2 regions of the Sporosarcina sp. YIM B06819 genome follow, and region 2 is predicted to be linked to the other one. Evidence: riboswitches for the same ligand, from Rfam matches in the RefSeq annotation. Region 2 holds a riboswitch; the other holds the start of a gene.
The links. Region 2 has a riboswitch for preQ1 ahead of queF (preQ(1) synthase). Riboswitches for the same ligand answer to the same signal wherever they lie in the genome.
Positions count from the first base shown of each region.

Region 1: linked by a shared signal. The riboswitch ahead of R2B72_RS03275 (QueT transporter family protein) and the one ahead of queF (preQ(1) synthase) in region 2 are both predicted to bind preQ1.

Region 1 covers NZ_JAWLIQ010000005.1:98,688-103,826, reverse strand. Annotated here, with positions in the region: gene R2B72_RS03290 (ABC transporter permease) at 1-30, opposite strand, end outside; gene R2B72_RS03285 (ABC transporter permease) at 27-965, opposite strand; gene R2B72_RS03280 (peptide ABC transporter substrate-binding protein) at 1,092-2,783, opposite strand; PreQ1 riboswitch class I at 3,016-3,061, shown strand; gene R2B72_RS03275 (QueT transporter family protein) at 3,069-3,551, shown strand; gene R2B72_RS03270 (excisionase family DNA-binding protein) at 3,760-3,990, shown strand; gene R2B72_RS03265 (homoserine dehydrogenase) at 4,259-5,139, opposite strand, start outside.
Region 2 covers NZ_JAWLIQ010000001.1:262,892-268,030, forward strand. Annotated here, with positions in the region: gene R2B72_RS01275 (hemerythrin domain-containing protein) at 1-12, shown strand, start outside; gene recQ (DNA helicase RecQ) at 64-1,842, shown strand; gene R2B72_RS01285 (queuosine precursor transporter) at 1,881-2,525, opposite strand; gene queF (preQ(1) synthase) at 2,542-3,039, opposite strand; PreQ1 riboswitch class I at 3,127-3,170, opposite strand; gene R2B72_RS01295 (MFS transporter) at 3,197-4,363, opposite strand; gene R2B72_RS01300 (diaminopimelate dehydrogenase) at 4,522-5,139, shown strand, end outside.

The sequences.
Region 1 (5,139 bases), on a different contig from region 2:
ATCAGATTTTTCCAGTTGCACCCGTGTCATGATTGTTTAGCCCCCTTTCCGCCTATTTTTATCCGAGGATCAATCAACCCGTAAATAAGATCGACTACCAAAATGGAAACGAGTAAAAGGGCGCTAAAAAATACAGTAGTTCCCATGATAACGGTATAATCCCGATTGGTAATACTGACAACAAATTCATTGCCCAAACCAGGAATGGCAAATATTTTTTCAATGATAAAACTACCTGTTAGAATCCCGGCAACTAATGGCCCCAAGTAGGACACGACTGGTAATATCGCATTGCGCAACGCATGTTTATAAATGACAATACTTTGGGATAAACCTTTTGATTTTGCGGTTTTAATATAATCTGCATTTAACACTTCGAGCATACTTGAACGCATTAACCGTGCGATAAAAGCAAGAGGGGTTGTCGCCAAAGCAACTGCAGGTAATATTGTATGGGCAAATGATTCAAATCGAGCAATTGGTAATGCTTCCAATTTAATCGAGAATATAAACTGTAAAATGGTAGCCATGATAAAACTCGGTACTGAAATGCCCAAAATCGCGATGACCATGACCACATAATCGCCGGACTTATTATGCTTAACAGCAGCGATCGCACCAAACAACACGCCAAATGCTAGGGCAATAAAAATGGCTTCTAGCCCTAAAATAAGCGAGTAGGGAAAACTTCTTTTTATAATATCCGTCACTTGCTGTCCTTCATATTTAAAAGAAGGGCCAAAATCTAATGTAGCAGCATTCACTAAGTATTTAACGTATTGCTCATGCATGGGATCATTCAGCCCATACGCTTCTTTCATTTGCGCTTCAATCGCTGGAGACGTTTTCCGTTCAGATGTAAACGGTCCTCCTGGAGCTAATTGCATAAGTGCAAACGTAATCGTGACAATGAAAAAGAGCGACAGCAATATATAACCGAATTTCTTCAATAAGTATCTAACCATCTGATAACACCTCCGTAATCCATTGTGAACATTCGCTCAGTGGGATAACTTCCTTATGTGTGTACCAAAAAGAGGGGTGACAACAAATCACCCCTATACATCCTATGAAAATCCTTCTAGTACTACTTACTCCTCGATATATCCCCATTTGTACTGAACTAGACCAAGTGGTGATACTTCAACATTTTTAACATACTCTTTATTCGCCCATACGTTAGTGTAATAGTAGACAGGTGATATCGGTAGATCCTCCATAAAGATTGCTTCCGCTTTACGTAACAATTCTTCACGAGCAGCCGGATCTGTTTCGACTCTTGATTGTTTTAACAATGCTTGATAATCGCCATTTTCCCAGTTGGTATAGTTGTTTCCACCAACAGTTTCGAAAATCTCTAAGAAGTTGATGGCATCATTGAAGTCCGCAAGCCACCCCATACGACCAACTTGGAAGTTGCCCGCTCCCATAGAATCAAGATAGACAGCCCACTCCTCATTGTGGAGCTCTACACTGACGCCAAGGTTCTCTTTCCACATATCTTGTACGGCTTGTGCGATGGCACCATGTGCTTCACTTGTGTTATAAGAAAGTTTAACGGGTGGTAATTCCTTTAATCCTAGCTCTTCCAATCCCTTTGCCAAGTATTTCTTCGCTTCTTCTGCATCATTATCATTAAAGTAGCCTTTTGCATTCTCTGCAAAGATAGAAGGTGGTACCAATGCCATCGCCGGTTGTTGTGCGGCTTGCGTAATATTCGTGACAATGCCTTCACGGTTGATGGCCATTGCAAATGCTTTACGAATATTTGCGTTTGTAAATGGCGCTTCTTTTGTGTTAAATGCATAGTAATACACGCCAGCAAGTGTAGAAATATTCAATGAACCATCATTTTTGTATGCCGGAATTGCTGCCAAAGGAATGGAATCTGTTGGTGAACCTAACCAATCCAATTCTCCTTGGTCATACATTTGTTTTGCTGTGTTTTCATCTGCAATCATGAGCATCGTAATCGTTTCAAGTTTAACTGTATCTGCATCCCAGTAATCAGGGTTTTTCTTTAAGACAATAATGTCTTTATGTTTCCATGTGTCCATCAAAAATGGGCCGTTCGTTACATAATTCGCCGATACATCATGTGCCCAATCTTTATTTGCATCCACTACTTGATGATTGACAGGAAAGAACGTATAGAACGCTGTCAATTCAAGGAAGTAAGCTGTTGGCTGTTCCAACTCGACGACCAATGTTTGATCATCCACTACTTTAATACCTATCTCATCTAGCGAACCGCCTTGTTCTTTGGCAGCTTCCGCACCTTTAATCATATACATTTGGTAAGCGTAATCTGTTTCAGCATTTGCTGGATCCAGTACCCATTTCCATGCATACTCAAAGTCTTTCGCTGTTACCGAATCACCATTTGACCATTTTGCATTTGGACGAATTTTGAATGTGTACGTCAATCCGTCTTCAGACATTTCAACCTTTTCAGCCATCGCTTCTTCTACTTTCCCTTGTTGGTTCACACGCATTAAGCCTTCAAATGTTTGATTTAATACCGCACCAGAAGTTGTATCTGTCGCAAGACCCGGGTGCAAAGAAGGTGGCTCTGTCTTAATGTTTACATTTAGTTTCTGTTCTCGGGCTGGCGTTGGTTCTTCTACCTTTTTTGTTTCTTCAGTAGTAGCTTCGGTATTTTCTGTTTTAGCCGGTTCTTCCTTTTCTTTGCTAACCCCTTTTTTTCCTCCATTACAAGCAGCTAGTAATAAACTCATCACAAACACTAAAGCTAAAAGCAAGTACCATCTTTTCGACTTCATAATGAACCCCCTCATATTTTTTCTTGTTCCAGTAAACTGGATTTCTTCTCTCGTAGTACAAGTCATTATATTGCTGATAGTCCAATGAATATTACTAGACTAGAAATATTCTTTGATTCGCGGGCAATACTTCTTTAAAAAGGTTGAAGTGGCGAAGCTACACCTCTAGTAGGTATGCGTTTGAAACATATACAAAGTAAAAAGACTGTGATATGCTGTTATGCAGGCTTTTCGCCACGTGGTTCATCAACCATCCCACGCAAAAAAACTAGGAGGAATTAAATAATGAAAGTCAAAACGTTGGCAACCAGCGGGATTATCGCTGCTTTGTATGTTGCCGTCACTTTACTAGTAGCACCATTCGGATTCACAAATGTGCAATTCCGTATATCGGAGATGTTCAACCATCTCGTTGTCTTTAATAAGAAATTCATTTTCGCTATTGTACTCGGTGTTTTTGTAGCGAATTTATTTTCACCACTTGGATTGTACGACTTGGTTTTTGGAGTAGGTCAATCGCTCATCGCGTTGACGATTACGATTTTCTCTGCGAAATTTATTAGTGGAATCGTCAAGCGGATGTTTTTCAATACAGCCGTGTTCACATTTTTAATGTGTATCATTGCATTTGAACTAAATCTTGCTTTGGAATTGCCGTTCTTATTCACATGGTTAACCGTTGCAGTCGGTGAATTTGTTGTGATGATCATCGGGGTTCCGATCATGCTTGCGTTAAATAAACGACTAAACTTCGAAAAACTTATCTAAACTTTATTCAGTAGGATATAAATCCCTACTGAATAAAGTTAGCGACGTCTGCATGACCTACAAGGAAGGATGCAGTTCAATCCTTCCTCTCTGTAGACCTCAAGCTCAATTCAAAATCTGGACGCAAATACGCCGAGGCGTATTTGAATATCCTCTCTATTTCACTGTTCGCACTTGAGGTAGAGGGGATTTTTTAAGGAGATGCTCCATGTATATAACTATCGAAGAAGCAGCCGAACACTTAGGTATGCCTGTCATACAAATCCAGAAATATGTGCTGGAAGGTCGGATTCGCTCCGTTCATGACGGCGAGCAGTTTTTGATTAATAAAGCCCAATTTGGTCTTTATTTTGAGCAGCTTGAAGCGTTAAAACAGCAAATCGATGACTGGCGCAATGAACCACTTCCTCCAGATCGTGATATCAAGGATGAAGACTGACAACGTACTTGTCCGACAGTATTGCTGTGTTCAAACAGCAGGGAGCTTCGTAAATCGGATAAGTCAAAGGTCCTGAAATGACGATAACTCTACCCAATTGATCGATAAGTTTCTCCAAATGATCGATAACCTTTAGCAATTGATCGTTAATGACTTCGAATTGATCGTTAACCGCTTGTGATTGATCGATAAGTTTTCAATTGATTTCACAACATAAAACAAACCGCCAAAGGAGGATTATCCCTTGGCGGTTTGTTTTATGTTCAACTTATGATATAACAGCTGGTTCGCGTTTGCCGATAATCTGCAAAAAGTCGCCAACCATCGCACTGCCCGTTGGATACATCCCTGCTCCCGGACCGATAAGTGTCAGCGAGCCGAGGTGATCGGTGTCTACAATAATTGCGTTGTCTATGCCATCAACACCGTGTAGTGGATGATCAGAACCAATTAGTACAGGACCTACACTACCCCGCAGTACTCCATTTTCATCAATGCAAATTTCGGCAACATGGCGATAACGTAATTTCCCTTTCGATGCATCTTGCACAGCTTCAGTCGTTACGCCGTCGATGCCAACAATCGGTACGTCCTGCCAATCCGGCTGACGCCCGAATGCCAATGCACTCAAAATCATCAGTTTTCGGAACGCATCTTTGCCACTGACATCATCCGTTGAATCTGCTTCTGCATAGCCTAATTGCTGCGCTTCATACAATGCGGCTTGGAATGGAATCTCTTCCTCTCGCATTTTCGTCAAGATAAAATTCGATGTGCCATTCAAAATTCCTCGAATGCGTCGTACACGATCTGCTGGCAATAAGCTCATAATCGTCCGGATAATTGGTACGCCGCCTGCTGTAGTTGCTTCATAGCGTACTTGAACACCATGGGCTTCTGCATGCTTTACTAATGCTGACCCACGTTTGGCGAACATCATTTTATTCGCCGTAATGACGTGACAGCCTTTTTCGATTGCTTCTACTAGATAGCTATACGCGGGTTCTTCTCCGACAATCGCTTCAAAAATGACGTCGATATCCGGATCTGATAAAATCTCTTGGATATCATTTGTAATCTTTGTTCCTGGTGTCACTAGGCGCTTTTTTGCCGTATCACGTACAAGAATCGATACGATATCAATTGTGT
Region 2 (5,139 bases):
TTGCTTTTTTAACTTAACAAGCACCCATCCCGGTGCTTTTTTCTTTGACGAAAGAACGAGGAGATGATTCACATCGAACAAGCTTTAAACATTTTAACCACATACTTTGGCTATCCTTCCTTTAGAACGGGGCAGGAGCAAGTCATTCGTGGGGTTATGCAAGGGCAAGATACCCTATGCGTTATGCCTACAGGAGGCGGGAAATCGGTCTGTTACCAAGTGCCAGCACTTGTCATGGAAGGGACCGTTCTCGTCATTTCACCGCTTATTTCCCTCATGAAAGACCAAGTCGATGCACTCCATCAAGTAGGCATTCCCGCAGCTTACATTAACAGCTCATTATCATCGGAAGAGTATTTCGGCACGATGGAGCTAGCGATGGAAGGCAAGTATCAGTTGCTCTATGTGGCACCGGAACGGCTTGACTCACCAGCCTTCAAAAATCAGTTGCGCCAAATGAACATTCCGATGATTGCTATCGATGAAGCGCATTGTATTTCCCAATGGGGCCATGATTTCCGTCCAAGCTATCGCAATATTAGTAGTATCGTTTCTTTATTTGAGGACAAGCCGGTCGTCCTGGCACTGACGGCAACTGCGACACCAGATGTACGAGAAGATATTTGCCGACAGCTCGGCATTAGTGAAGCGAATACGGTGATGACTGGCTTTGAACGGGCCAATCTCACTTTTTCCGTCGTTAAAGGGCAGGACCGTGAGAAATTCGTCAAAGACTATGTGAAGAAAAATGATGGGGAAGCTGGTATCATTTACGCAGCAACACGCAAAGCCGTTGATTCTGTGCACGAAACATTGCGCAAAAGCGGGGTAGCCGTTGCGAAATATCATGCAGGCTTAGGAGACGTTGAACGGCAATCCGAGCAAGATCGTTTTTTGATGGATGAAGCAACAGTGATGGTCGCGACGAATGCCTTTGGTATGGGAATCGACAAATCTAATATAAGATATGTGATTCACTACCAAATGCCGAAAAACATGGAGAGTTATTACCAGGAAGCAGGCCGTGCTGGGCGAGATGGACTGGATAGTGCTTGCACATTATTATTTTCATCACAGGATGTCCAAACACAACGTTTCTTGATTGATCAGTCCCAGGATGAAAACCGCATCCCGGCAGAACTGGAAAAATTACAGTCGATGATTGATTTTTGCCACACGGAAGCGTGTCTGCAGAAATTTATCATTACGTATTTCGGGGAAACTGATGTTGTGGATTGTGGTCGTTGTGCAAATTGTACCGATACGCGTGAAAGTTCAGATGTCACGGTAGACGTTCAAAAGGTGCTGTCCTGTGTCATCCGCATGAAGCAACGCTTCGGCAAGACCATGATCGCGCAAGTATTGACGGGGTCCCGTAATAAGAAAGTGCTCGAATTCGGATTTGAAAAACTACCTACTTATGGCTTGATGAAAGATCGGAGTGCAAAAGATATCTCCGATTTCATTGAATTCATTATTTCGGAAAACTATCTCGGGGTCGAAAATGGGCCATTCCCGATTATTTATGTTAGTGAGCGGGGGAAGGATGTCTTAACGGGAGGCGTGAAAGTACATCGCAAAGTGTCTGTCATTACGAAACAAATTACAGCCGACAATCCATTGTTTGAGCAACTTCGTGCCTTGCGGCGCCAACTGGCACAAGACGCAGGTGTACCGCCATTCGTTGTCTTTTCGGATAAATCCTTGCAAGACATGGCGGTGAGAATGCCTGTTACCGAAGAGGATTTCCTCGAGGTGAATGGAGTCGGACAGGCCAAACTGGAACGTTATGGCGAAGCGTTTATGCAAGAAATTAAAGCGTATACGATAGTAAGAACATGAAAAAGAGTAGGCACATGCACCTACTCTTTTTGTAATGGTTAATAAATCTGTACAGGAACTGATTTGCTACCATGTATAGCTTCTTTTTTTCTGCAAATCGAGACCAGTAGATAGACAATAGGTGTATCCAAAATGGCCACGACAAATTTGAACGCATATTGTGTCGCGATAAGAGTTAGTAACGCGCCGAGTGGCATAATTCCATAAAACGCGATTGTAATGAATATAGTTGTATCCACAAGTTGACTAGCCATTGTCGAAGCGTTGTTACGTATCCATAATTTCTTGTCACCGTGTCGGCTTTTCAGTTTATTGAAAATCAGCACATCAAGATTTTGACTGACGAGATAAGCAACTAGGCTTGCGATCGTTACACGGAATCCGGCAGTGAAAATCGTTTCGAAAGCTTGTTGATTTTCGTAAAAGGACGCCGCGGGCAATTGAATCGCAATCCAGATAAAAATAATGGCAAAAAGTTGTGTCAGAAAGCCGGTTAATACAGTTCGATGTGCGGCTTTTTTACCGTATACTTCTGTAATGACATCTAAAATCGGATAAGTGAACACATAGACGATAACTGCGGCAGGTAAGACAATCCAGCTGCCAAAACTAAATAATTTTACCGCCAATATGTTAGATAAAATCAATAACCCGACGAAAAGTCCATTTAAATAATAAAGCATTTTGTTATCTCTCCTCTTATCGGTTATCGATTGTTTCCGGATACATATCATGATTCATCATCCGGTGATCGGCCATTTGTTCATATTTTGTGCCCGGTACCCCGTAGTTGCAGTAAGGGTCGATGGACAAGCCGCCACGTGGTGTGAATTTACCCCATACTTCTATGTAACGCGGTTCAATCAGTTTTATCAAATCATTCATAATAATATTGATGCAATCTTCATGAAAATCGCCATGATTGCGGAAACTAAACAGATATAGCTTGAGCGACTTACTTTCTACAAGCTTTTTATCTGGAATAAAACTAATATAGATTGTTGCAAAATCCGGTTGTCCTGTCATCGGACAAAGTGATGTAAACTCAGGACAGTTGAACTTTACAAAGTAATCGCGATTGACATGCATACTATCGACCGACTCTAGTACTCCAGGGTTGTACTCATATAAGTACTTCGTGTTTTGATTGCCGAGCAAAGTTAAGTCGGACAATGTTGCTTCATCTCTTCCAGCCAATTAAAAAAACCTCCCGTATAATTTGTCAGGGAGGTCCATAGGTGCCGAATAAAAGAGCCATATCGAAAGCACATGGCGTAAATCTCGTCATCCATAGTTTTTTATAGAGGGTCGCTATGAACCTCTCCCGAACAGGGTATTCATTTCGTTTATGACATTAACCTAACGATGAGCTTTTGTCAATAGACCTAGTTTTTTTCATGCCGAGCAATGTATATAAGGCAACTGCCAGTAAGATGATGCTCGTCAACATGAAACCGCCCTTGTAGGTAAGGTCAAGGAACCCGATAACACTAGAACCTGCAACGACACCCATCGAGAAGAAGGCATAGAAATAGCCATATGCTTTCCCGCGGAACTCTGCGGAAGAAGAATCGATGAGCAATGAGTTGATGGAAGGGAACAGAAACGCGAATCCAGACCCGTAAATGGCCATCGCGATGTACAAGTAATTTAATTGCTCAATTTGGCTCAGGAATAACATAGCTACTCCCATTAAAGAAATACCGAAAGCTAACGTGACCATCGGACGAACCCGGTCAAAAATCCGGTTAATGGGCAATAAAAAGATCAGAATGGCGACAACACCAAATGTACTCAGTAACATTCCACTCGTTTTTGTATCAAAGCCAAGTGCTTCCACTTTCAGTGGCAACACAAGTGCCAGTACGCCTTGTGAAAACATTAAAAAGAATGCCCCGGCAAATGCACGTACCATACCTGGGTGACGAAATAAATACCTGACTTTAAAGTTCTGTCCTCGTTTAGTAGAATGCTTGCTAACATATGTAAATGAGCGGAGGACAAAGAAAGCAGCTGTGGCTAGCACAAGCATGATGCCGCCGTTGACAGCCATTATGAAAGGGGTACTTGTCTTAGCAGCAACAATCCCTCCGTAGGCTGGGCCAACGATGGCAGCCATTCCGACAAATGCCCCGGAAATAGCCACGCTTTTACCACGTTTCGATTCTTCTGCACGATTTGCAAGGAAAGTGAAAGCCGCTGGGACAATCAGTCCTTCCATAAATCCATGGACAAAACGGACAGCGAGTAATGATAGAGGTCCAGTTGCGAAAGAATAAAGGAAAAGTGATAATGCAGCTGCAAAAAGTCCAATCATTAGAATAATAAAGGGTCCTTTTTTATCGGTCATGAAGCCTGAAATTATATTTCCAATTGTGTTAGAGAATGAATACATACCAACGGCAAGTCCTATTAAAAATGGCGATGCACCAAGAGACAATGCGAATGGACTCATAACAGGTAATTGTGAAAATAAGTCAAAGAACGAGAAAAATACAATCAGATAGACAAAACCACGCATAATGAAGCCTCTTTTCATTTGAATATACCGTCTTCTACCTTACCATTTTTTATGCCTGATTGGAAAAGGTAAGTTTGTGAACGATAATAATGATAGCTTTTCATTTGCCAGAACGCTAAAATCGTAAGATAGAGGAATTGTGAAAGGGGAAATGAACAATGACAATTAGAGTGGGTATTGCGGGATACGGAAATTTAGGGCGCGGAGTGGAATACGCGATTGGCCAAAATAAAGATATGGAATTGGTTGGAGTATTTTCAAGAAGAAATCCAGCAGATGTGCAATTGTTAAATAGTAAAGTACCAGTGCATACAATGGATGATATTCAAAATTTCACGGATGCAATTGATGTCCTTATTCTTTGCGGCGGCTCGAAAAACGATTTACCTGAACAAGGACCGGCATTAGCTGCGTTATTTAACACAGTGGATAGCTTTGATACGCATGCGAAAATTCCTGAATACTTCGAGGCAGTCGATGCAACGGCAAAACCGAATGGCAAGACAGCAATTATTTCTGTCGGCTGGGATCCAGGTTTATTCTCCATTAATCGTTTGTATGGCGAAGCGGTGTTGTCGGAAGGCGCGACGTACACGTTTTGGGGCAAAGGCTTGAGCCAAGGACATTCCGATGCAGTTCGAAGAATTCCGGGTGTCAAAGGGGCCGTCCAATATACAATCCCTGTTCCAGATGCAGTGGATCGTGTGCGTAGTGGGTCATTACCTGAACTGTCGACACGTGAAAAGCATACGCGTGACTGCTATGTGGTGTTGCAT